DNA from 4 places in the Brevibacillus brevis NBRC 100599 genome. Region 2 is predicted to be linked to each of the others. Evidence: riboswitches for the same ligand, from Rfam matches in the RefSeq annotation. Region 2 holds a riboswitch; each other region holds the start of a gene.
What was found. A riboswitch is a leader RNA that binds a small molecule or an ion and turns the genes downstream of it on or off. The one in region 2 is predicted to bind S-adenosylmethionine.
Positions count from the first base shown of each region.

Region 1: linked by a shared signal. The riboswitch ahead of BBR47_RS24450 (2,3-diketo-5-methylthiopentyl-1-phosphate enolase) and the one ahead of BBR47_RS18825 (homoserine dehydrogenase) in region 2 are both predicted to bind S-adenosylmethionine.
Region 3: linked by a shared signal. The riboswitch ahead of BBR47_RS28435 (MetQ/NlpA family ABC transporter substrate-binding protein) and the one ahead of BBR47_RS18825 (homoserine dehydrogenase) in region 2 are both predicted to bind S-adenosylmethionine.
Region 4: linked by a shared signal. The riboswitch ahead of BBR47_RS14385 (ABC transporter permease) and the one ahead of BBR47_RS18825 (homoserine dehydrogenase) in region 2 are both predicted to bind S-adenosylmethionine.

Region 1 covers NC_012491.1:5,138,941-5,144,159, forward strand. Annotated here, with positions in the region: gene BBR47_RS24440 (anti-sigma factor) at 88-1,263, opposite strand; gene BBR47_RS24445 (sigma-70 family RNA polymerase sigma factor) at 1,263-1,781, opposite strand; SAM riboswitch class I at 1,912-2,088, shown strand; gene BBR47_RS24450 (2,3-diketo-5-methylthiopentyl-1-phosphate enolase) at 2,174-3,388, shown strand; gene BBR47_RS24455 (2-hydroxy-3-keto-5-methylthiopentenyl-1-phosphate phosphatase) at 3,385-4,053, shown strand; gene BBR47_RS24460 (methylthioribulose 1-phosphate dehydratase) at 4,057-4,713, shown strand; gene BBR47_RS24465 (1,2-dihydroxy-3-keto-5-methylthiopentene dioxygenase) at 4,727-5,219, shown strand, end outside.
Region 2 covers NC_012491.1:3,933,141-3,938,359, reverse strand. Annotated here, with positions in the region: gene BBR47_RS18840 (Gfo/Idh/MocA family protein) at 1-580, shown strand, start outside; gene BBR47_RS18835 (cyclase family protein) at 602-1,243, shown strand; gene BBR47_RS18830 (DinB family protein) at 1,261-1,776, shown strand; cobalamin riboswitch at 1,810-2,016, shown strand; gene BBR47_RS31830 (hypothetical protein) at 2,177-2,311, shown strand; SAM riboswitch class I at 2,406-2,512, shown strand; SAM riboswitch class I at 2,578-2,691, shown strand; gene BBR47_RS18825 (homoserine dehydrogenase) at 2,778-4,043, shown strand; gene BBR47_RS18820 (CapA family protein) at 4,106-5,219, opposite strand, start outside.
Region 3 covers NC_012491.1:6,013,995-6,019,213, reverse strand. Annotated here, with positions in the region: gene BBR47_RS28450 (hypothetical protein) at 1-96, opposite strand, end outside; gene BBR47_RS28445 (methionine ABC transporter permease) at 246-908, opposite strand; gene BBR47_RS28440 (methionine ABC transporter ATP-binding protein) at 908-1,945, opposite strand; gene BBR47_RS28435 (MetQ/NlpA family ABC transporter substrate-binding protein) at 1,988-2,818, opposite strand; SAM riboswitch class I at 2,921-3,022, opposite strand; gene BBR47_RS28430 (hypothetical protein) at 3,243-3,599, shown strand; gene BBR47_RS28425 (ABC transporter substrate-binding protein) at 3,797-4,870, shown strand; gene BBR47_RS28420 (nucleoside hydrolase) at 4,976-5,219, shown strand, end outside.
Region 4 covers NC_012491.1:2,954,445-2,959,663, forward strand. Annotated here, with positions in the region: gene BBR47_RS14370 (FAD/NAD(P)-binding oxidoreductase) at 1-96, shown strand, start outside; gene BBR47_RS14375 (MBL fold metallo-hydrolase) at 215-1,633, shown strand; gene BBR47_RS14380 (sulfite exporter TauE/SafE family protein) at 1,671-2,465, shown strand; SAM riboswitch class I at 2,588-2,692, shown strand; gene BBR47_RS14385 (ABC transporter permease) at 2,802-3,734, shown strand; gene BBR47_RS14390 (ABC transporter permease) at 3,739-4,686, shown strand; gene BBR47_RS14395 (ABC transporter ATP-binding protein) at 4,700-5,219, shown strand, end outside.

The sequences.
Region 1 (5,219 bases), 1.2 Mb from region 2:
GTATTCGGTTTTTGATTTAGTTTGAATCATACAACCAACGCTTCCACGATGTCAACACCCTTTTGTGCAAAAATTCGCACCTTGCTATCAATAGCTGTATTGTGTTCCGGATGCCTCAGGTCGCTCCCAATTCCACCAGTCTACCTTGCCTAAAAACGCTGCTGTTATCGACTTTTCTGCCTTGAGCTTCAGCAGTTCTTTCGTAGGTCCGGTGAGGACGGCTCCGTAGATGCGAACCCCGTATTTCTGTATGTGACTGTATCGCTCTGCAATCTGTAGATCTCTGCCAGGGAGTAAGGATCTTCCGATATCACGAGCCAGTTCCTCTTGCTCTGACAAATAACTCATCTCCTCCAGATAGTTTGCGATTACTCTGTCCCCATCCCCTTTTTTATATACACCACCGTAATCCATTTCTCGCTGGGCAAATCCCCACACTTCCCCGGAACCAAAAAGCACATCTCCGCTTTCAGCTTGCTTGAGCTCTACCCCTGTATCTATTGCAAGCCAGACTGTATCTTGACCTGAAGAGGTAACATGGCGGGTAACCAGCTTATAATACTCCTCGTACGTCAGAAAGTGGTCAAAAGATATCGCAAGCTGCGAAACCGTTCCTTCGGGCAGCTTCTCCATTGTCGTCCAGGCAGCTGAGGTGAGAGACATGGTATCCTCCGTTTCCTCCTCTGCCGGATAACGGAAAAACAACTTTTGCTCCCTGACCCCGTTCGTCCATTGCGGCTTGGCATTCACATTCCACAGCACATTCGTACTCTCAAAACGACCCGCATTCTTTTCCTCTCCCCCAACCCGCTCGCTTAGTTCCATGCTGATGTTTCCGTACAGCAATCCGACCTGTGAACCACTCCCCCCCACTCTCACACCTGGCTGAGTAAAATTGACCATCGACTTCGCAACGCGGAACAGGTCTTCATGCATCAGCGACCCAACCCAGCCATTCAAAATCAGCAGCACAACTCCCGCCAGAAAGGGAAGCCCTATGGTGAATCCTGCGTTGGACAACCGATTTTTCCATTTCCCCCGGCGAACAATGGCACGCTGTTTTTCAGCTGACAGTGTTTCAGACTGTTTGGTTTTCTCGTTGTCCTCTTCTGTTTCTTCCCCCAACAAAAGCCTTTCCAATCGCTGTGCGTACTCTTCGTCAGCGGCTATTTCTTCCTCGAATTGTTTCGAATCCTCTGCCGTCATTTCTCCACGCAAATAAGCAAGCAACCTTTGCTCGCGTTGATTCTTCTCCGTGTTCATCACTTGCTTTCCTCCCTCCACAACTGCCGCATCTTTTGTCGTCCCCGAAACAAGGAGCGCTTGACGTCTGCCAGCTCGATTCCGAGTACCTCTGCCATTTCCGCGTAGGAAAACTGCATGGCGGACAATAAAATGACCTGTCTCTGCTTTTCCGGAAGTTTCTCCAAATAGTCGTAGGCCACTTCCCATAGCTCCTGATTCACGACATGCTCTGCCGGATCAACCGCCAAATGATCAGGTCGCTCTGGCAAGGCTTCTACAAACACAAATCGTTGTTTCGTCTTCTTGCGATAACCATCCACGAAAGCGTGATAGGCCACCTTGAACAGCCAGGGCCGTACTTTTTCCCCATGGTAGTCGTCCAAGGAAGAGAAGGCGCGACAAAAGGTTTCCTGTGTCAAATCCTCTGCCAGCCTCTCATCTCGTGTCAGCCGGAAAAGATAGCGGTAAATATCGTTTACATGCAGCTGGTACACATCCTCCAGACCTACTTTCCCAAGCCGTTCACACCCTTTCACCCCTTACCACGAAGGAATTGTAAAAAAGTTTCATCTTCGTCTCATTTTTCTAATAATCTCCTGCACATTCTCTGCAAAAACAAGGATTGACTCCTGACAATGAACGTCATATCATGGGGGAAACGAATAACTCTTATCGCGAGCTGGCTGAGGGACTGGCCCTATGATGCCCGGCAACCGGCGCTATACCATGAATCGTACGCTCATCATGCGTACCTTGGATAGCGAAACGGTGCTAATTCCAACGGATAAGAGTCGAGATCGAGCAATTTTGGCTCGTTTCGGCTACTGACCCGAGAGATGAGAGGAGACGAGACGCTTTCATAGTCGACAACCGCCTCCCCGCTCAATGGGGAGGCTTTTTTATTAATTCAAGGAGGATTTGACGTACCATGAGTGAACAACGTATCCTCGTCACCTATCTCACACAAGCAAAAGACTTGAACAAAAAAGCGCAAGCCATTGCTGTTGGCATGACAGTCGGTTCCTGGACGGACCTGCCGCTTGCCAAGCAAGCTATGCTAGCGCCATATCTCGGTGAAGCTGTGAGCGCGACACCGATTGCGACACTGGAAAACGGAGAAACACGCGGTCTGATTACCGTTAGCTATCCGACTCGCAATTTTACAGCGGACATTCCTTCCTTGTTAACCGGAATATTCGGCAAACTGTCGATGGACGGCAAAATCAAGCTCGTCGACATTGTTTTCCCTGAATCATTCCTCCAGGCTTTCCCTGGACCGAAGTTCGGCATTGATGGTCTGCGCGAACGTTTAGGTGCACATAACCGCCCGCTCTTGATGAGCATTTTCAAATCGTGTCTAGGTCTTCCTTTCGACGATCTGAAGACGCAATTCCGAGCACAAGCCTTGGGCGGAGTCGATCTCGTGAAAGATGACGAAATCTTCTTTGCAGATGACCGTGCTCCTTTTATCGAACGGATCAAAGCGTTCAAGCAGATCGCACAGGAGACCGAAGCCGAAACTGGCAAGCCCGTCCTCTATGCAGCCAACCTGACTGGACCTGTGCATGAGCTGAACGAAAAAGCGAAGCGTGCAGTAGAGGCGGGGGCTGATTGCCTCTTATTCAACGTGCTGGCCTTTGGCTTCGATGCCCTGCACCGTTTGGCAGCCGATCCTGACGTACACGTACCAATCATGGCGCATCCAGCATTGGCAGGCGCATACTATCCATCACCTGACTACGGCATCGCCACCCCGCTCCTACTCGGTACGTTGATGCGTGTAGCTGGGGCGGATTTGGTGCTTTTCCCATCCCCATATGGCAATGTGGCTCTGGACAAAACAGAAGCGTTGCAGCTCGCGAAGCATTTGACAGATCCATTGAATGGTGTACGCCGTTCCTTCCCGGTTCCGTCTGCCGGCATTCATCCGGGGCTGGTTCCACAGCTTTATCAAGACTTCGGACTCGATCAAATCGTCAATGCAGGAGGCGGAATCCACGGTCATCCCGGTGGAGCAACCGCAGGAGCAAAAGCTTTCGTTGCCGCGATTGAGGCAGTCACCGCAGGCCGAACATTGGAAGAAGCCTCCTCAGAATCACAAGAACTGGCGATCGCCCTGGAAAAGTGGGGTGGCGCACGATGAGTAAGAAGCTCGTCCTGTTCTGCGATTTCGACGGTACGATTACCGAAAAAGACAACATTGTAGCGATTGTCCGCAAGTTCGCTCCCCCTGAGTGGGAAGCCTTGACGGAGCAAATCCTTTCGCAAAAAATAAGCGTTCAGGAAGGAGTTGGCAAGCTGTTTCAACTCTTGCCCTCCTCCTTGCGCCAGGACATTATTGATTTTATTGTCCATGAAGCGACCATTCGCCCAGGATTTGCTGAATTTGTGAGCTATTGCCGCGAAGAAGGCATCGAGCTGTTGATCACGAGTGGCGGCATCGACTTTTTCCTGGAGCCTATCCTGGCACCCTTCGATCTTGCCGATGTACCGATCTACTGCAATGGCAGTGATTTCAGCGGAGAGCGCATCACCATTACGTGGCCAAACGCTTGCGATGAACATTGCACGAACGGCTGCGGCATGTGCAAGACGACCATCATCCGCCGTTACGATCCAGCAACCCATTTCCGCATCGTCATCGGCGACTCCATCACTGATTTGGCTGGTGCCAAGATCGCTGATTATGTGATTGCTCGTTCCTTCCTCGCTGACAAGGCGGAAGAGCTGCAATTGCCGCATAGCACGTTTGCCACATTCCACGATGTGATTCGCATTTTACAGCAAGTCCAACAGGAGGTCGTCTAATTCATGACTGCAACACTCGAACAACGTCTGGATGCCTTTCGCCGTCTGGATGACGCCAAGCTGACATTTGCCCGCCGGGACTGGTTTCCCGGCACCAGTGGCAATCTCTCTATTAAAATACAAAGCGATCCCTTGCAATTTGCTGTAACAGCAAGCGGCAAAGACAAAACCAAGCTGTCCCCCGAAGATTATCTGGTGGTAGATCAAGACTCGCATCCAGTGGATGATACTGCTCTCAAGCCTTCCGCGGAAACGCTCATCCACGCCGTCGTCTACAAAACGTTCCCGAAGGCAGGGGCTTGCTTCCACGTCCATACGGTCTGGAATAATCTCATTTCCGAGCTGTACTTTGGACAACGCGCCTTTTCCATCCAAGGACAAGAGCTGATCAAGGGACTCGGAATCTGGGAAGAAAACGCGCGCATTACTGTTCCGATTGTTGAGAACTTTGCCGATATTCCGACCTTGGCTGCCGCCATTGAAAAAGTGATGACACCAGAAGTTCCCGGCGTACTCATTCGTAACCACGGTATCTACACGTGGGGCGGCAATGACTTCGAGGCCAAGCGCCATCTGGAAGCTTTTGAATTCCTATTCGAGTATCACGCCCGCTGGCTGCAATTGCGCCAAGCAGTCGTGTCCACTACAACCACCAATTAAGGAGGAATAAACGATGGCACAAATTCGTTTTCACGACAACAATGAGTACATCTCCGCACCCGAGGAAGTTGTCTCCTTCCTGGATACCCAAGAGATCATTTACGAAAAATGGGGCGTGGATCGCCTTGATCCAAAGCACCGTGATAACTACAGCCCGACAGACGAGGAAAAACAAGAGATTCTCGACACCTTTAAGCCAGAAATCGATGCGATTAGCCAACGTCGCGGTTACTTGACAGCGGACATTATCGTTCTCTCTGACAAAACACCTAACCTCGACGAGCTGTTGGTAAAATTCAAGGGCGAGCATCACCACACCGACGATGAATGCCGCTTCTGCGTCGATGGTCACGGTATTTTCGCCATCAAAGGCAAAGACGGACGCTACTTCGACGTCGAGCTGGAGCCAGGCGATCTGATCTCCGTACCACCGAACTACCGCCACTACTTCACTCTGATGGACGACCGCAAAATCAAGGCGATTCGCCTGTTCGTCACTCCTGCAG
Region 2 (5,219 bases):
GCTGGGAAAAGTACGACGTTTTATTGCTAGCAATTGCCAATATTCTTCCCGCTATGACGCCTACCGCGAAGGGAAGGTTTTACGTGCTTTTGATCCTGCTTTTTCAAACGGAGCCTTGATGGACATCGGTATTTATTGTCTTTATCCGTTACTCATCCTTTTTGGCAGACCAGACGTGATCAAAGCAGAAGGAATCGTGCTTGATTCTGGAGTGGACGGAGAAGGCAGTATGTTGTTGAAGTATCGAGAGATGGATGCCATCATTAGCTTCTCGAAAATTACGACCTCCTATCAGCCAGCAGAAATTCAAGGGGAGGACGCTACGATGGTGATCGATCGAATCAACCATCTCAAAGAAGTGGACATTCGCTACAGGGACGGACGAATCGAGCAAGTAGCAAGGCCGCAGACCCCGAAGACCATGCATTATGAAATAAGAGAATTTCTACACTTGGCGAAGATCGGGGCCAGACAATCTGCAACGAATTCGCATGAAGTTTCCAAAATGGCCATGCAGGTCATGGATGAAGCGAGAAGGCAGATGGGGATTGTTTTTCCAGCGGATCGAAAAAACCAGTAGGCAAAAGGGAGGGCGTTTGGGATGAAAATGTATGATGTAACCGCCATCGTGTACGAAGGAATGACGGTGTATAAAAACAAGCCGGAAAAGCAGCCGAAAATACGTACCGCTACCAACGGTTATGTAACAGAATCGAGAATCGACATGGACCTCCACACAGGTACCCATGTGGATGCTCCCCTGCATATGGTGAATGCTGGTGATACATTTGAGAGTATTTCCTTGGAGAAGCTAGTGGGCAAGTGTAAAGTTCTTGATCTCACAGCGGTCGAGGACAGGATCACTCGCGCTGACTTGGAGAGCTTCGATCTTGAGCGAGGAGATTTTGTCCTGTTTAAAACGAAAAACTCTTTTGAAGAGGCGTTCTCCTTTGAATTTATCTTTCTGTCTGAAGAGGGTGCGGAATATGTAAGTGAGCTAGGGGTGCGTGGCATTGGTACCGATGCACTTGGAATCGAACGCAGCCAGGAAGGTCACCCCACCCATAAAAAATTGTTTGCAGCGGGAGTCATTGTCGTGGAAGGCTTGCGGCTAGCAGAGGTCCCGCCAGGCGAGTATTTTCTGGTAGCTGCACCACTCAAGCTGGTCGGCACGGATGCAGCCCCGGCAAGGGTCCTATTGTTTGAAGGTTTACATAGTAACTTGTCTATTGAAACTGAATGACGAGGAGTGGGAAACATATGCTCAGACGACCAGAGCGCGATGAATACGCTGCTTATTTTGACTATTACATGGGTCTTGTACCGGAGGGGGAGCTCCAAACGATCCTCACGCAGCAAGGAGAGAGGATCGTCGCATTATTTTCGTCCCTTGCCCCCGAGCAAATTGATTATCGGTATGCGCCAGGCAAATGGACGGTTAAAGAGGTGTTGGGTCATCTCATCGATGCAGAACGCATCATGAGCTATCGCTTGCTGAGAATCGCGAGAGGAGATCAGACACCCCTCGTCGGTTTTGATGAGAATGCTTTTGTTGAACACGGGTGTTTTCAGCTAAGAGACCTGTCTGATTTACTGGAAGAGTATAAGGCTGTCCGTGCTTCCACCATCGCTTTGGTGCGAGGAATCTCTCCAGAAGCGTGGTTGCGTACAGGACTTGCCAACGGAAACAAGCTATCTGCAAGGACATTGGCCTATGTGATTGTTGGACATGAAGCTCATCACACTCGCATTTTGAAAGAGCGGTATTTGGGGTAAGGTAAAATCTGAAGGTAGCAGTGAAAATAGACAATTTCATAGGTGGAAACAGGTTCCTTAGAGCGTAACCAACTCGCCACAAGGATAATAGGGAAGCTCGGTGCAAATCCGACACGGTCCCGCCACTGTAAGAGGGGAGTCAGCGTCCAAAAAGCCACTGGTCTATCAAAATAGACGGGGAAGGCGACGCTAGGCGATGAACCCATAGTCAGGAGACCTGCCTGTTTCGACAACACTGATAGACCTACGGGAGATAGGGAGGTGTTAGAGATGGCTTGCGAAAAAAACAGCGAGTGGACAAGTATGCCCCTCCTTTTCTGGCATTTTCTAACGATCGTCACGGTCGAACGGAAAATGCTCTTTTTATTTTGGGCAGAATAATAGAAGAGGAGGGCGAGCAATGATACAACTTTTTATTTGCCAATGGTGCGGATATGTTGAGGAAAAAGAGCAGCCTGAGGAATGCCAGGAGGGCGTGTTTCATTGTGCTTGCTGCAGTATGGAAGAGGTAGAAAGCCTGTTCACCCACAACTGAAATCCTTGCCAAATCAGCTTGCAATCAGAAAAGAAAGAATTTTGTTGACGCTTGCCTTGGAATTTCTTAGAATAAAGCCTAACAGCATAAATGGTTCTTATCCAGAGAGGTGGAGGGTCTGGCCCGATGAAGCCCGGCAACCGTTGCATATTGCAACAAGGTGCCAATTCCTGCGAGACGTTTCGTCTCGAAAGATAAGAAGCGGGTTACTCTATTAGTAGATGAACCTTCTTCTTAGCGAAGAAGGTTTTTTTAATTTCATATTTTCTTTATCCAGAGAGGTGGAGGGACTGGCCCGATGAAGCCCGGCAACCGTCACGTATATTTTGTGACAAGGTGCCAATTCCTGCAGGACATTTACGTGTCCTGGGAGATAAGGAGGGGGAGCATTAGCTGCTATCAAGCCTTCTTCTTATCGAAGATGGCTTTTCTTTTTATCTAAAATTCGGGGTATGGGGTGGTCAGGATGAGTGCAGAAGTGGTACGCGTGGGATTATTGGGATTGGGGACAGTGGGTGGGGGCGTAATCAAAACGATCCGTTCACAACAGGAGAAGCTGGCTTCTCGTCTGGGAAAACGAATTGAGATCGTCAAGGCATTGGTGCGTGACTCGGAAAAAGAGCGGGCGGTTCATGTCGACCCGGCTTTACTGACGACAGATTTTGAGGATGTATTGAGAAGCGATGTGGATATCGTGGTGGAGGTCATGGGCGGTGTAGAACCTACCTATGACTACGTACGTGCTTTGATCGAAAAGGGCTGCCATGTGGTAACCGCCAACAAAGAGCTCCTGGCGAAAAAAGGAACAGAGCTAGTCGATTTGGCAAATCAGCATCAAGTGCATCTTGCCTATGAAGCGAGTGTGGCTGGGGGTATCCCGATCTTGAGTGTGCTCCGGCAGTTCCTACGTACGAACGATATCCAAGGCGTTCGTGGTATTCTCAACGGAACAACGAACTTCATTTTGACGAAAATGGAAGCAGAGCAGCTCTCCTACCAGGAGGTGCTCAAGCAAGCACAGGAGCTGGGCTATGCGGAAGCAGACCCTCGTTCGGATGTAGAAGGCTTTGATGCTATGTATAAATTGTATATCCTGGCACAGCTTGTTTATGGAGAATCGCTGCCTTTAGCGGATGTTGTTCGCAAAGGAATTGCAGATTTGTCAGCAGGCCACATTCGGATTGCAAGCGACTTAGGGTACCGGATCAAGCTGATCGCGCAGGCTTATCAAGCCGAAAAAGGCATTCGCCTATCTGTTGAACCAACCATGCTTCCGCTGAGCCATCCGTTGGCGCAAATCCACGATGCGTTTAATGCTGTCCAGCTATCCGGCAACATCGTGGGAGACTTGTTGTTTACAGGAAGAGGGGCAGGAGAGCTCCCTACAGCAAGTGCAGTCGTGGAAGATTTGGCCTATTTATTGACACAGCCATTCACACCGCATCCTACCTGGAAAGAAAAAACGGCTGACAAAGCTGGAGGCACGTTGGACTCGACAGAACACGTCCTATGTTATCTGGAGGGCTCATGTCATACTGCGACGCCAGATCGGGTCTTGTATTTCCTTCAGCAGGCCGGGGTGAACGTGCATAAACTAAAAGTCCAATTCGATTTGGGAGGCGTCTTGCGCGCAGGGTTGATCGTGACGGGAATCAGTGAACAGCAAGTGTCCTTATTGAAAAATGATTTTGGCTTAGAAGTGCGCTGCTTCCCTATTCTTGAATCTGCGTAAGTAAGAGGAATCATAAGAAGAAAAGCCGTATTTCTAGGAATCTGGAAATACGGCTTCTTTTATCAGGGGGCAGTCTCCACCGCCTTTGCATGTGGCTGCACACGTCCGTCACTTTGTATGTCGACTTGCTCAGAAATGGATTCAATGCGTTTTAACAGGGCAGCGCCGTTGCTTTCATTCATGGGTACAGCTTGTCCTAATTCTGCATGAAATGGAAGCATCGTTAGCTCACAATCACCACTTTTGGAGCAGTTTGCTTGTAGGACCATCGTTTCCCAAGTCTTGGGTTCGTTTGCACGTGTGAAAATGAAATTGCCAAGACTGTACGCAATCCATTTGTCGTTGTAACGTTCAAAGCCTTGCAGTACGTGGGGATGACCGCCGACAATCAAATCTGCACCAGCATCGATGTAGGCACGAGACAGCTCCTTTTGATGATCGACAGGATAATCGGAGCGTTCTTTGCCCCAGTGTGCAATCACCACCACGAGATCCGCTTGGCTGTTCGCATCCTGGATCGCTTTCACTGCCAGTGTAGGATCATAGGAAGCGGCCATACCTGGCTGGGAATTCCCTGCAAACCAGCTCGTTTCGGGAATGACCCTGCTGAAGCCGAGAATCGCGATCTTGATGCCGTTCTTTTCTAGGAAAACAGGTGAATAGGCACGGCTTGCATCCTTACCGGCACCGACGTATTCTATACGGTTTTCGTCCAAAGCTTCAAAGGTATCCAGCAATCCCGGAACGCCTTGGTCCATGGAGTGGTTATTGGCCAGATTCACCACATCAATCCCAGCGTTTTTCATGGCAGGAACAGCAAGTGGCGATGACTTGTAAACATACTCCTTGTTTTGAGCAGCAACACCTGTGTCGGTGATCGGCGTCTCCAAATTGGCAATGGTGATATCATCTTGCAAAAAGAGCGAGCTTACATGTTTGTATGGGTAGTCATAGCTGTTTGCAAGTAAGGTTTTCTCAACGTTTCCTGACATCATGATGTCACCGACAAAGGTGAGCTGCACGGAAGACTTTTGGTTCGCGGTATCATCAGGAGCAGGCTGGGTGTTCGGGTTGGCATGTTCTCCATCCATGGCAGTTTGAAATAAGTAGTAGGTTCCGACGACGAAGATGGCCAACAGGCTAAAGAGGAGCGTGCTCTTTCCCACACGTGCCCAT
Region 3 (5,219 bases), 2.1 Mb from region 2:
GGACTTATAGCCTTTCGCGTCGGCGTGATCAATGAATCCTCCGGCCGGAGCGAGTACGAGCATTACGGCAACCAACATCATGATGAGTTTTTTCATGTTATTTAGGTAGCACCTCTCATTTGAATGACTTGTACATATAAGTCTACATGAATATCGAGCGAAAATCCAATGCACTTTCATTGACGATCGGTTTAAATACCTACAAAAAAGCCCCTGACAAGCGATCTCGTCAGGGGTTCTTCGATTTACGCGCTCTTTTTCAGTTTTCGGGCTGCCCAGTTACCCAACGATTGAATGAGCTGGACCAAGACGACGAGGATAATGACGGTAATGATCATGACTTCAATGTCCCATTGCTGGTAGCCGTAGCGCAAGGCGAGATCGCCCAGTCCGCCGGCACCAACTGCGCCCGCCATAGCAGTAGCACCGATCAACCCAATGGTCGCGATCGTCAGGCAGAGGACGATGCCAGGCCGTGCTTCACGCAGCATGATCCGAAAAATAATCTGCGTCCGGGAAGCGCCCATCGCTTGGTACGCTTCGATCACGCCGCGATCTACGTCATGCAGGGCAGTTTCCATCAGGCGTGAGATATAAGGAGCCGTATAGACGATGAGCGGCACAATGGCTCCTTCAATTCCAATCGAAGTGCCCACGATCAACTCTGTAAAAGGAATGATGGCAACCATCAGGATAATAAAAGGCAACGAACGCACAATGTTGATGATCGTATTCAAGGTGTGATAAATGATTTTATTCGGAAAAAGGTGATTCGCCTGTGTGATGACCAACAAAATCCCGAGCGGAATCCCGATCAGTGTCGCAATGAACAAGGAAAACCCAACCATGATGACGGTCTCTTGCAGGGATTGCCCGAATACCGGAATCATTTCAATCAAACGCTCCATTAGCTCCGCACCTCCTCTGGTGACACAATATCTACGCGGTAGACGGATTCGCGCAAGAAGCGAATGCCATCTTGAATGGGCTGGTCTTCACCAGAAATGTGCAAAAGCAAAATGCCGAGCGCCGTTCCCTTAATGGTCGTAATTGAGCCGTATAACAGATTGGTGCTAATCGGAAAGCGTGCGGACAAGGTGCCAAGAACAGGATCGAGAGCGGCATCTCCGCGAAAAGCAACGCGAACAATTTTGGAAACGGGTCCGGATTCTTTTATCTTGGACAAAATCTCCTGTGGTACCTGATCATCAAAAACCGTTTTGATAAAATTACGGGTCGTTTGCTCTTGCGGATTGCTGAACACATCCAGAACAGAGCCTTGCTCGATGACGACGCCGTTTTCCATGATGGCTACTTGGTCGCAGATTTTCTTAATGACCTGCATTTCATGGGTAATCAGCACGATGGTCAGGTTGAACTTTCGATTGATGTCGAGCAATAGCTCCAGAATGGATTCGGTTGTTTGCGGATCGAGAGCGGAAGTCGCTTCGTCACAGAGCAGAATTTCCGGATCGGTCGCAAGTGCACGAGCGATGCCCACCCGTTGCTTTTGTCCACCGGATAGTTGAGAAGGATAAGCGTTTGCTTTATCAGACAAGCCAACCAAGCCGAGAAGGTCTTCTACCTTGCGCTTTATGACATCTTTGGGGACGCGATTCATCCGCAAGATTTCCGCCACATTGTCAAAGACATTATAGGAAGAGAGCAGGTTGAAGTGTTGAAAAATAATCCCGATCTTTTTGCGAGCTTGCCGCAGCTCTTTTTCCTTGAGGGTCAGCATGTTCTGGCCATTGACGATCACAGAACCGCTGGTCGGCTTCTCCAACAGGTTGATGGTACGGAGCAGGGTACTTTTCCCCGCTCCGCTAAAGCCGATCACCCCGTAGATTTGCCCTTTTTCCACCTGCAGGGATACGCCCTTCAATGCTTCTACCTGCTTGTTTCCTACTTGATACGACTTATGAATATCGGTTAGCTGTATCATAACGAGTTCTCCTTGTTGTTCTTGATGTTCCTGGCGTCGATCTTACCAGGACGGCAGTACAGCTCCTTCAAAGCGTTCGTCGATGAATTTTTTCACTTCTTCCGAGCGGTAGATGTCCACCAGCTTTTTGACGGCTGGGTTGTCTTTGTTGGTTTCGTTGACTGCCAAGATGTTTACGTATGGAGAGTCAGCCGTCTCAGCGAAGATCGCGTCTTTTTTCGGGGAGTAGCCAGCTTCCATCGCGAAGTTCGTGTTAATCGAAGCAACCTCTACGTTGCTCAGCGAGCGTGCCAGGAAAGCAGCCTCCAGCTCTTTGAATTGCAAATTTTTCGGATTTTCCACGATGTCCAGTGGTGTTGCGTTGTCACCCACGCCATCCTTGAGCTTAATTAAGCCAGCTGCCTGATAGAGCAGCAAGGCGCGTGCTCGGTTGGTCGGATCATTTTGAATGCCGACAACGCCGCCTGCTGGGATGTCCTCGACTTTTTTATGCTTGGTGGAGTACAGGCCCATCGGGTACGTCACGGTTTTTCCGACCTCGACGATCTTTGTCTTGTGATCTTGATTGAACTTCGCCAAGAACGGGATGGTTTGGAAGCTGTTCACATCGAGATTTCCTTTATCGAGAGCTTGGTTTGGCTGTACGTAATCGTTGAAAACGATGACTTCGACGTCGAGCCCTTTGCCTTTGGCGACTTCTTTTACTTTGTTGAGAATTTCTTCGTGTGGGCCGCCAGTGACACCCACTTTGAGTGAGGTTTGTTCAGCAGCAGTACCGCCGTTAGCAGGCGCAGCTTCTTGTTTACCCCCGCAAGCCGTTACGAGCGATGCAGCGAGCAGTAGTGTAGTGAGCAGTAGACCAGTTTTTTTCATGAAAATACCCCTTTTCTCTGGATGTAAGATGGAAAAGAAAAAAGCCTCTTCCGACAGAAGAGGCGAAAACTGCAAGTATGTAACCACACTGCAACAATACCTCTCTTATCTGTCGGAATAATTCCGCTGGATTTGGCACCGTATCGTTTGCGATAGGTTGCCGAGGTGTCATAGGGCCAGTCCCTCAACCTCTCTTCATAAGAGAATGTGCTATGAAATTATCATTCCAAACATTGTTGTTAATTCTTATTTGGATAGTTGGATTATAACGACTGATTTTTTCGGTGTCAACAGTTTTTGCAAACGAATGACTTGGTGGAAAAATGTGAAATTGATCTAAATACGAATATTCTATTGAAGAATGAAAAAATCATATGTATAATGAGAGCGAATGAACCCGATGCCAGCTATCGCAGGTGATGACATGACTCTCGTGGACTCCAATGAAACTAGAAAAAAGCTGTCTGCCATCTATAATGAGATAGCAAAAGAGTTGTTCGGATTTGGAACGACTTTGCTCCGAGTCACGATTGAAAATCAGATGATTACGTTCCAAGCTAAGCATCGCCGCTCTCCGCGCTCACAAGCGTTGGAAGGAGAAGCACCGGCCCTCAAGCTCGAAGTCGATTTTCGCATGTCCCTTCTTTATAAGAAGAGACTGAGAGAACGACTGGAAGAAGAGATGGGGTTGCCGTTGGAAGCCGTGCTCAGGGACTACGATGCGCCTACGCAGTGGGCGATCACGAATGTTATTTTAGCTGAATCAGAACTGAATACCTGACGCAATCGTTCGGATTTTCTCTTTTGATCTATCTTAAGGGGAGACCGTAGACTTTGCGTAAAAACGGGTGTCACTTCTCTTTGTTTACGAAGAAAAGTGCTCTTGTTTAGAATGATACGTTCTAATCAAGGGTACTTTTCTTTTTATTGTATCACCATATTTTGTCATCAAATGAACCCAACTGGAGGAGAATTACGATGAAGAAATTACTTGCTGGAATCCTGTCTTTTTCTATGATGTCACTGGCACTCGCTGGCTGTGGCAGCAATGATCAACCAAAAGCGGGGGGAGCTGGCGGCGAAGCCAAGGGCGAGCCACAAAAGCTGGTCATCTCCACATGGGGCTTCTCCGAAGACTTTTTCCGGAAAGAAGTATATGAGCCGTTTGAAAAAGAACATAACGTAAAAATCGTGCTGGAAATCGGGAACAACGCAGAGCGTCTGAACAAGGTCCGCCAAGGAAGCTCCGATGTAGACTTGATCTACCTCTCTGACTACTATGCACAGCAAGGGATTGAGAGTGGCGCATTTGAAAAAATCGACCGCAGCCGCATCCCGAACCTGGATCAAATCTACGACATCGCCAAAGCACCACTGGGCGAGGAGTACGGTCCAGCTTACACGATTGGCCAATTCGGGATTGCCTACAATCCAAAGCTCGTAAAAACTGAGATCAAGGATTGGAAAGATCTGTGGAATCCAGAGCTGACAGGCAAGCTGACACTGCCAAGCATTACGTCCACAACTGGCCCGATGGTTCTCGACAGTGCTTCTGCGGTTGCGGGCAGCAAGGAATTTAACGAGGATCAAGCCTTCGCGAAAATGAAAGAAGTCAACAAAAATGTCGTGAAGTTCTACGATAAGACCTCCGAATACGTGAACATGTTTGGACAAGAAGAAATCGGCGTAGGACCAATCATGGAAATGTACTTCAAAGACATCAAAGCTGCTGTTCCAGAAGCTGTTTTCGTACAACCTGCAAGCGGTGGATATGCGGTTATGAATACGGTTAACATCGTAAAAGGCTCGAAAAACAAAGCACTCGCAGAAGACTTCATCAACTATCAACTGAGCAAAGAAGTTCAGGAGAAAACAGCAAAAGCGAAAATCGATTCCCCTGTAAACAAGACCGTTCAACTGACAGAAGAAGAAGCAAAAGGTGTAACGTACGGGGAAGAAACCGTAAGCAAGCTGAAAATGCTGGACATGAAATTCGTAAACGAGCACTCCAAAGCATGGATTGACCGTTGGAATCGTGAAATCACGCAATAACGCAATAACGAACGATAGAAAAACAATGGGCGAGGGTATAGACAATTCGGATATACCCTCGTTTTCAACGTATAGGAATTTATATGAAAGTGAGGAGGACCACTTGTGAAAAAGATCATTCTTGACGTCGATACGGGCATTGACGATGCGCTTGGCATTATTCTCGCTGTGAAAAGCGGGCAATTCGATCTAGTTGGTATTACTACGGTGAATGGCAACGTGTCGCTGCGAAAAGCCACGGAAAACACGTGCAAAATTCTTGATTTCCTGCAAGTCGGCGAGCAAATCCCTGTCATCTGTGGAGCGTCTAAACCGTTATTGCGGCCGTTGTTTTTCGAGCATGCCGTAC
Region 4 (5,219 bases), 980 kb from region 2:
TTTGACCAATCCAAAGAAAGATTCAGTATGTACCTGATGAAAAAAGAACTGCTTCCCATCCTTTATTGGAATGGCATGCTAAAAGGATTGATGTGAGGCAGTTTTCGAAAGAAGGGGGGACATCCATTTTGCCGATCTGGAATCACTCCGGTCTGCATGAGTTACTCGCGGAAAAAGCAAACAAATAATTGACAGGTTAAGGGAGGAATACACGATGTTATTGCGTTACTTTTATGATGAGAAGCTGGCCCATGCATCTTATCTGGTCGGCTGCCAAAAAACCGGGGAGGCGATTGTGATCGATCCCGCACGCAATTTGGCTCCTTATTTTCAGGTCGCCAAAGCAGAGGGAGTAACCATTGTAGCCGCCGCCGAAACCCACATTCACGCTGATTTTGTATCTGGTGCCAGGGAACTGGGCGCACTTCATCAAGCGAAGCTGTTTTTATCCAATGAGGGCGATGAAGATTGGAAATATCAATACGTGAAAGGCTTGAACCATCAGCTTGTGCACGATGGGGATCGCTTTTTTATCGGAAACTTGCTATTTGAAGTCATGCATACCCCTGGCCATACGCCTGAGAGTATCTCCTTCCTTTTGACAGACCTTGGAGGGAATGCAGATCGCCCTATTGGGATCTTCACAGGAGATTTCGTCTTTGTCGGCGATATCGGCAGACCGGACTTGCTCGAAAAAGCAGCGGGAATGAAGGGGACGTCCGAGTTAGGTGCAAGAGCCATGTTCCAGTCCCTCCAAAAATTCAAGCAACTGCCGGATTATATGCAGGTATGGCCAGCCCATGGCGCAGGAAGTGCTTGCGGGAAAGCACTGGGGGCCGTGCCGTCTTCTACCGTCGGCTATGAAAAGCTCTTTAACTGGGCGATGTCACACACGAGTGAAGAGGAATTCGTTCAGGCGCTCCTGGATGGACAACCAGAGCCGCCAACGTATTTTGCCGTGATGAAACGCGTGAATAAGGAAGGCCCTGCCTTGCTAAAGGAGCTTCCTGTTGTTCAAGAGTTCAACTCGCTAGAAGCGGTAAATAAATCACTGGAAAACGGACAGATAATTGATACGCGACCTTTCCACAAATTTGCGAAGGGTTATCTGGCGGGAACACTTCATATTCCCTTTAACAAGTCATTTGCCAACTGGGCAGGCTGGATTGTCGATTACGATCGCCCCGTTCACATCCTGACCACCCCATATGAGCTGGACGAGATTTTGCAAGCCTTGCATGCTGTAGGGATTGATCATGTCACAGGCTTTATCGACAGCACCAAGCTAATGGAAAGTGAAGTGTCTTCGCTCGAGACAATTGAAGAGGTAACACCGCTAGAGATTGCAGAGCGCGTGGAAAAGGGAGAGGTTCATGTAGTAGATGTACGTAATCTGGCTGAGTGGAAGGAAGGACATATTCCAGATGCACAGCACATCATGCTCGGTTCACTCGCCATGCGGCTAGATGAGATTCCTCACGATAAACCGCTTCTCGTACAATGCCGTTCCGGTGCCCGATCTGCCATTGGCGCAAGCATTCTTAAAGCAAACGGATTCAAGGATGTAATGAATTTGAGCGGCGGTATCTTACAATGGCAAATAAACGGCTTGGCAGTAGTACAACGAGGATAAAACGAAATCAAAGCGAGTCGCTGCAAAGGGTGAGCCTATGACTATCGACCTAGTGATCACACTGTTTGTTATCGGTTTCGTGGGATCGTTCATTTCTGGTCTCGTTGGAATCGGGGGCTCCATCATCAAGTATCCGATGCTTCTGTACATTCCGCCCGCCCTTGGATTCGTTGCTTACACAGCTCACGAAGTATCCGGAATAAGTGCCGTCCAAGTATTTTTTGCCACCCTAGCCGCTGTTTGGACTCTGCGCAAAGATAAGCTTATTCATTACCAGCTCGTTGTGTACATGGGAAGTGCCATTATTGTCGGGAGCTTGCTTGGAGGATATGGAGGGAAATTTCTTTCGGCAAATGCCGTCAATATCGTTTACGCCATCCTGGCCACGATCGCTGTAATCTTGATGTTCCTGCCAAAAAAGCGAGTGGACGAACGTGAACAGACGACCGAGGTTATCTTTCATAAACCAACAGCTGTCTTATCTGCTTTGACGGTCGGAGGTGCCTCCGGAATTGTCGGGGCAGCGGGCGCTTTTATTTTGGTTCCCATCATGTTGATCATCCTCAAGATACCGACAAGAGTTGCGATTGCGTCCTCTCTTGCCATCACTTTTCTATCTTCCATTGGATCGACGATAGGGAAATGGATGGCAGGGGACATATTGCTGTGGCCATCTGTGATCATGGTAATCGCCAGCATCATGGCAGCGCCGCTCGGTACGAAGGTCAGCAAACGTTTGGGCACGGAGATTCTCCAATCCATTCTTGCCTTGTTGATCCTAGCCACCACGATTAAGATTTGGGCTGACATCCTCCTATTCATACGTGTATGAAGATTTACTTTTTTCACAAATAAAATAAAGAAAAATCAATTGTCATGGAACAGTATTGACATATCCGAGTAAAATGATAAGATAAAAAAGAATTTTACAATGAAATTAAATTTCATAGAACATTCTTATCGAGAGTGGTGGAGGGACTGGCCCGATGAAACCCGGCAACCTTGGTCTGATTGACCTTACGGTGCTAATTCCTGCGGAGTTAATCTGCGAGATGAGAAGGTGGGAAACGTGCAATCGCCCCTCTTCTTTTCGGAGAGGGGTTTTCTATATTTATAATCCGTAGTATTCATATCGTTTTACTTTTTATTATTTAAAGGAGGAAACAACGTGCTTTATTATGCAGTCAAGCGTGGCTTTCTCATGATCGTTACGCTGTGGATGATTGTCACGGTAACGTTCGTGACGATGCACCTGATTCCAGGTGATCCATTCGCATCAGATGCCAAAATGCTTCCAGAAGAAGTGGTGAAGAACATGCGAGCGGAGTACAACCTGGATCAGCCAATCACGGTACAGTACCTGCTCTATCTAAAAGGATTGCTGCAATTTGACTTAGGGCCCTCTATCCAGTCCAAGACGAGGGATGTGAACACACTGATTGCAGAGGGATTTCCCGCATCGGCTGTTCTGGGACTCCAGTCGTTTATGGTCGCGCTGGCAGGTGGAATCACACTGGGAATCGTAGCGGCACTCTATCACAATCGGACCTTGGATTTCTTGTCTATGTTTGCTGCCATCATCGGGATATCCGTCCCCAGTTTTATTCTCGCGCCACTGTTGATCAAGTACTTAGCGGTCAAATGGGAGCTTTTACCCGTCGCTGCATGGGGGAGCTGGGAGCACTCGATTCTTCCAACACTTGCGCTCTCTATCGGTCCGCTCGCCATCATCGCCCGCTTTGTACGAGCCAGCATGCTTGAGGTTTGGCAACAGGAATACATAAGCACGGCAGAGGCCAAAGGGCTTGGCACCTTTTCCATTGTCGTTAGACACGGGATGCGCAATGCCATCCTGCCTGTTCTTACCTTTATCGGTCCGCTGTTTGCCAACCTGATGACCGGAACCTTTGTGGTGGAAAAGATTTTCGCCATTCCCGGGCTCGGCAAATATTTCGTGGAAAGCATTTTTAACCGCGATTATCCCGTTATTTTGGGAACGACTGTGTTTTACAGCTTTGTGCTCATTTTTACTTTGTACATCATCGACCTGCTGTATCGGGTGATTGACCCGCGCATCAGATTAACGAGTGGAGGGAAGTAGTCTTATGGCCAATCAGGCAACACAACTGGATTCCCTGTTTCGTCCAGTCGACCGAAACCGGCTTTCTGAGGAAATTCGGGAGCGCCCGAGTCTTGGGTATTGGCAGGAGGTATTGCAGCGGGTTTCCAGTAACAAGCTGGCAATGCTGGGGTTCTTCCTGCTCGCAGCAGTGGTGACCCTCTCAATCATTGGTCCGTTGCTCGTTCCCCACAGCCCACATGAACAGTCTTTGACGAAAGGAAATCTGCCACTGTCGGGCGAGCACTGGTTTGGAACCGATGACTTGGGGCGGGACATGTGGGCACGTACCTGGGCAGGCGGACAAATCTCTTTGTTTATTGGTGTGGCGGCAGCAGCCACCGACCTCGTGATTGGTGTATGCATCGGCGGGATATCCGGTTACATGGCAGGGAGGAACAAGCTGGGCGACCGTGTAGACAACATCCTGATGCGGTTGGCCGAAATTCTGTACAGCATTCCGTATCTGCTGGTGGTAATCCTGCTGATGGTGGTACTGGAGCCTGGACTCGCAACAATCATTATTGCCCTTTCGCTAACTGGCTGGGTGGGGATGGCCCGCCTGGTCAGAGGACAAATCATGCAGATCAAGCGGCAGGAGTTTGTTCTGGCCGCAGAAAAGCTGGGCACCTCTCATACCAAAATCATCATCAAACATCTGCTGCCGAATACGATCGGCGTCATCATCGTCAACCTGACCTTTACGATTCCGCACGCGATTTTCGCCGAATCATTTCTCAGCTTTCTTGGACTGGGTGTGCAAGCGCCAATAGCCAGCTGGGGAACCATGGCCAACGACGCGCTGGCGGTTATGCTGAGCGGACAGTGGTGGCGACTGTTTTTTCCGGGATTCATGATTTCGCTTACGATGTTCGCTTGCAATGCACTCGGGGACGGTTTGCAGGATGCACTGGACCCACGGATCAGGAAATGAGGGGGAGTACATCATGAAGCCTTTATTGGAAGTAGATCAGCTACGCGTCTCCTTTCGCACGTACGGTGGAGAGGTGCAGGCAGTAAGAGGGGTTTCCTTTTCTGTGAAGGAGGGAGCGACGCTGGCGATTGTGGGGGAAAGTGGCTGCGGAAAAAGTGTGACGGCTCGGGCATTGATGGGGATGATTCCACCACGAACAGGTCAGGTAAAAGGCGGCAGCATTCGGTTTCGCGGGCGTGAACTCACTGGGCTGACGAAGCTGGAATGGCAGCAGGTTCGCGGCTCGCAGATCGGTATGATCTTTCAGGACCCGATGACCTCGCTGAACCCCACGATGAAAATCGGTCAGCAGATTGCGGAAGGGCTGATCAAACATCGAAAGCATACGAAGACGGAAGCAAAGGAAGAGACGCTGAAACTGCTAGAGAGGGTAGGTATTCCAGAGGCGGCGAGGCGATTTGAACAATATCCGCACGAGCTAAGTGGAGGAATGCGGCAGCGTGTCGGAATCGCTATGGCGCTAGCCTGCCAAC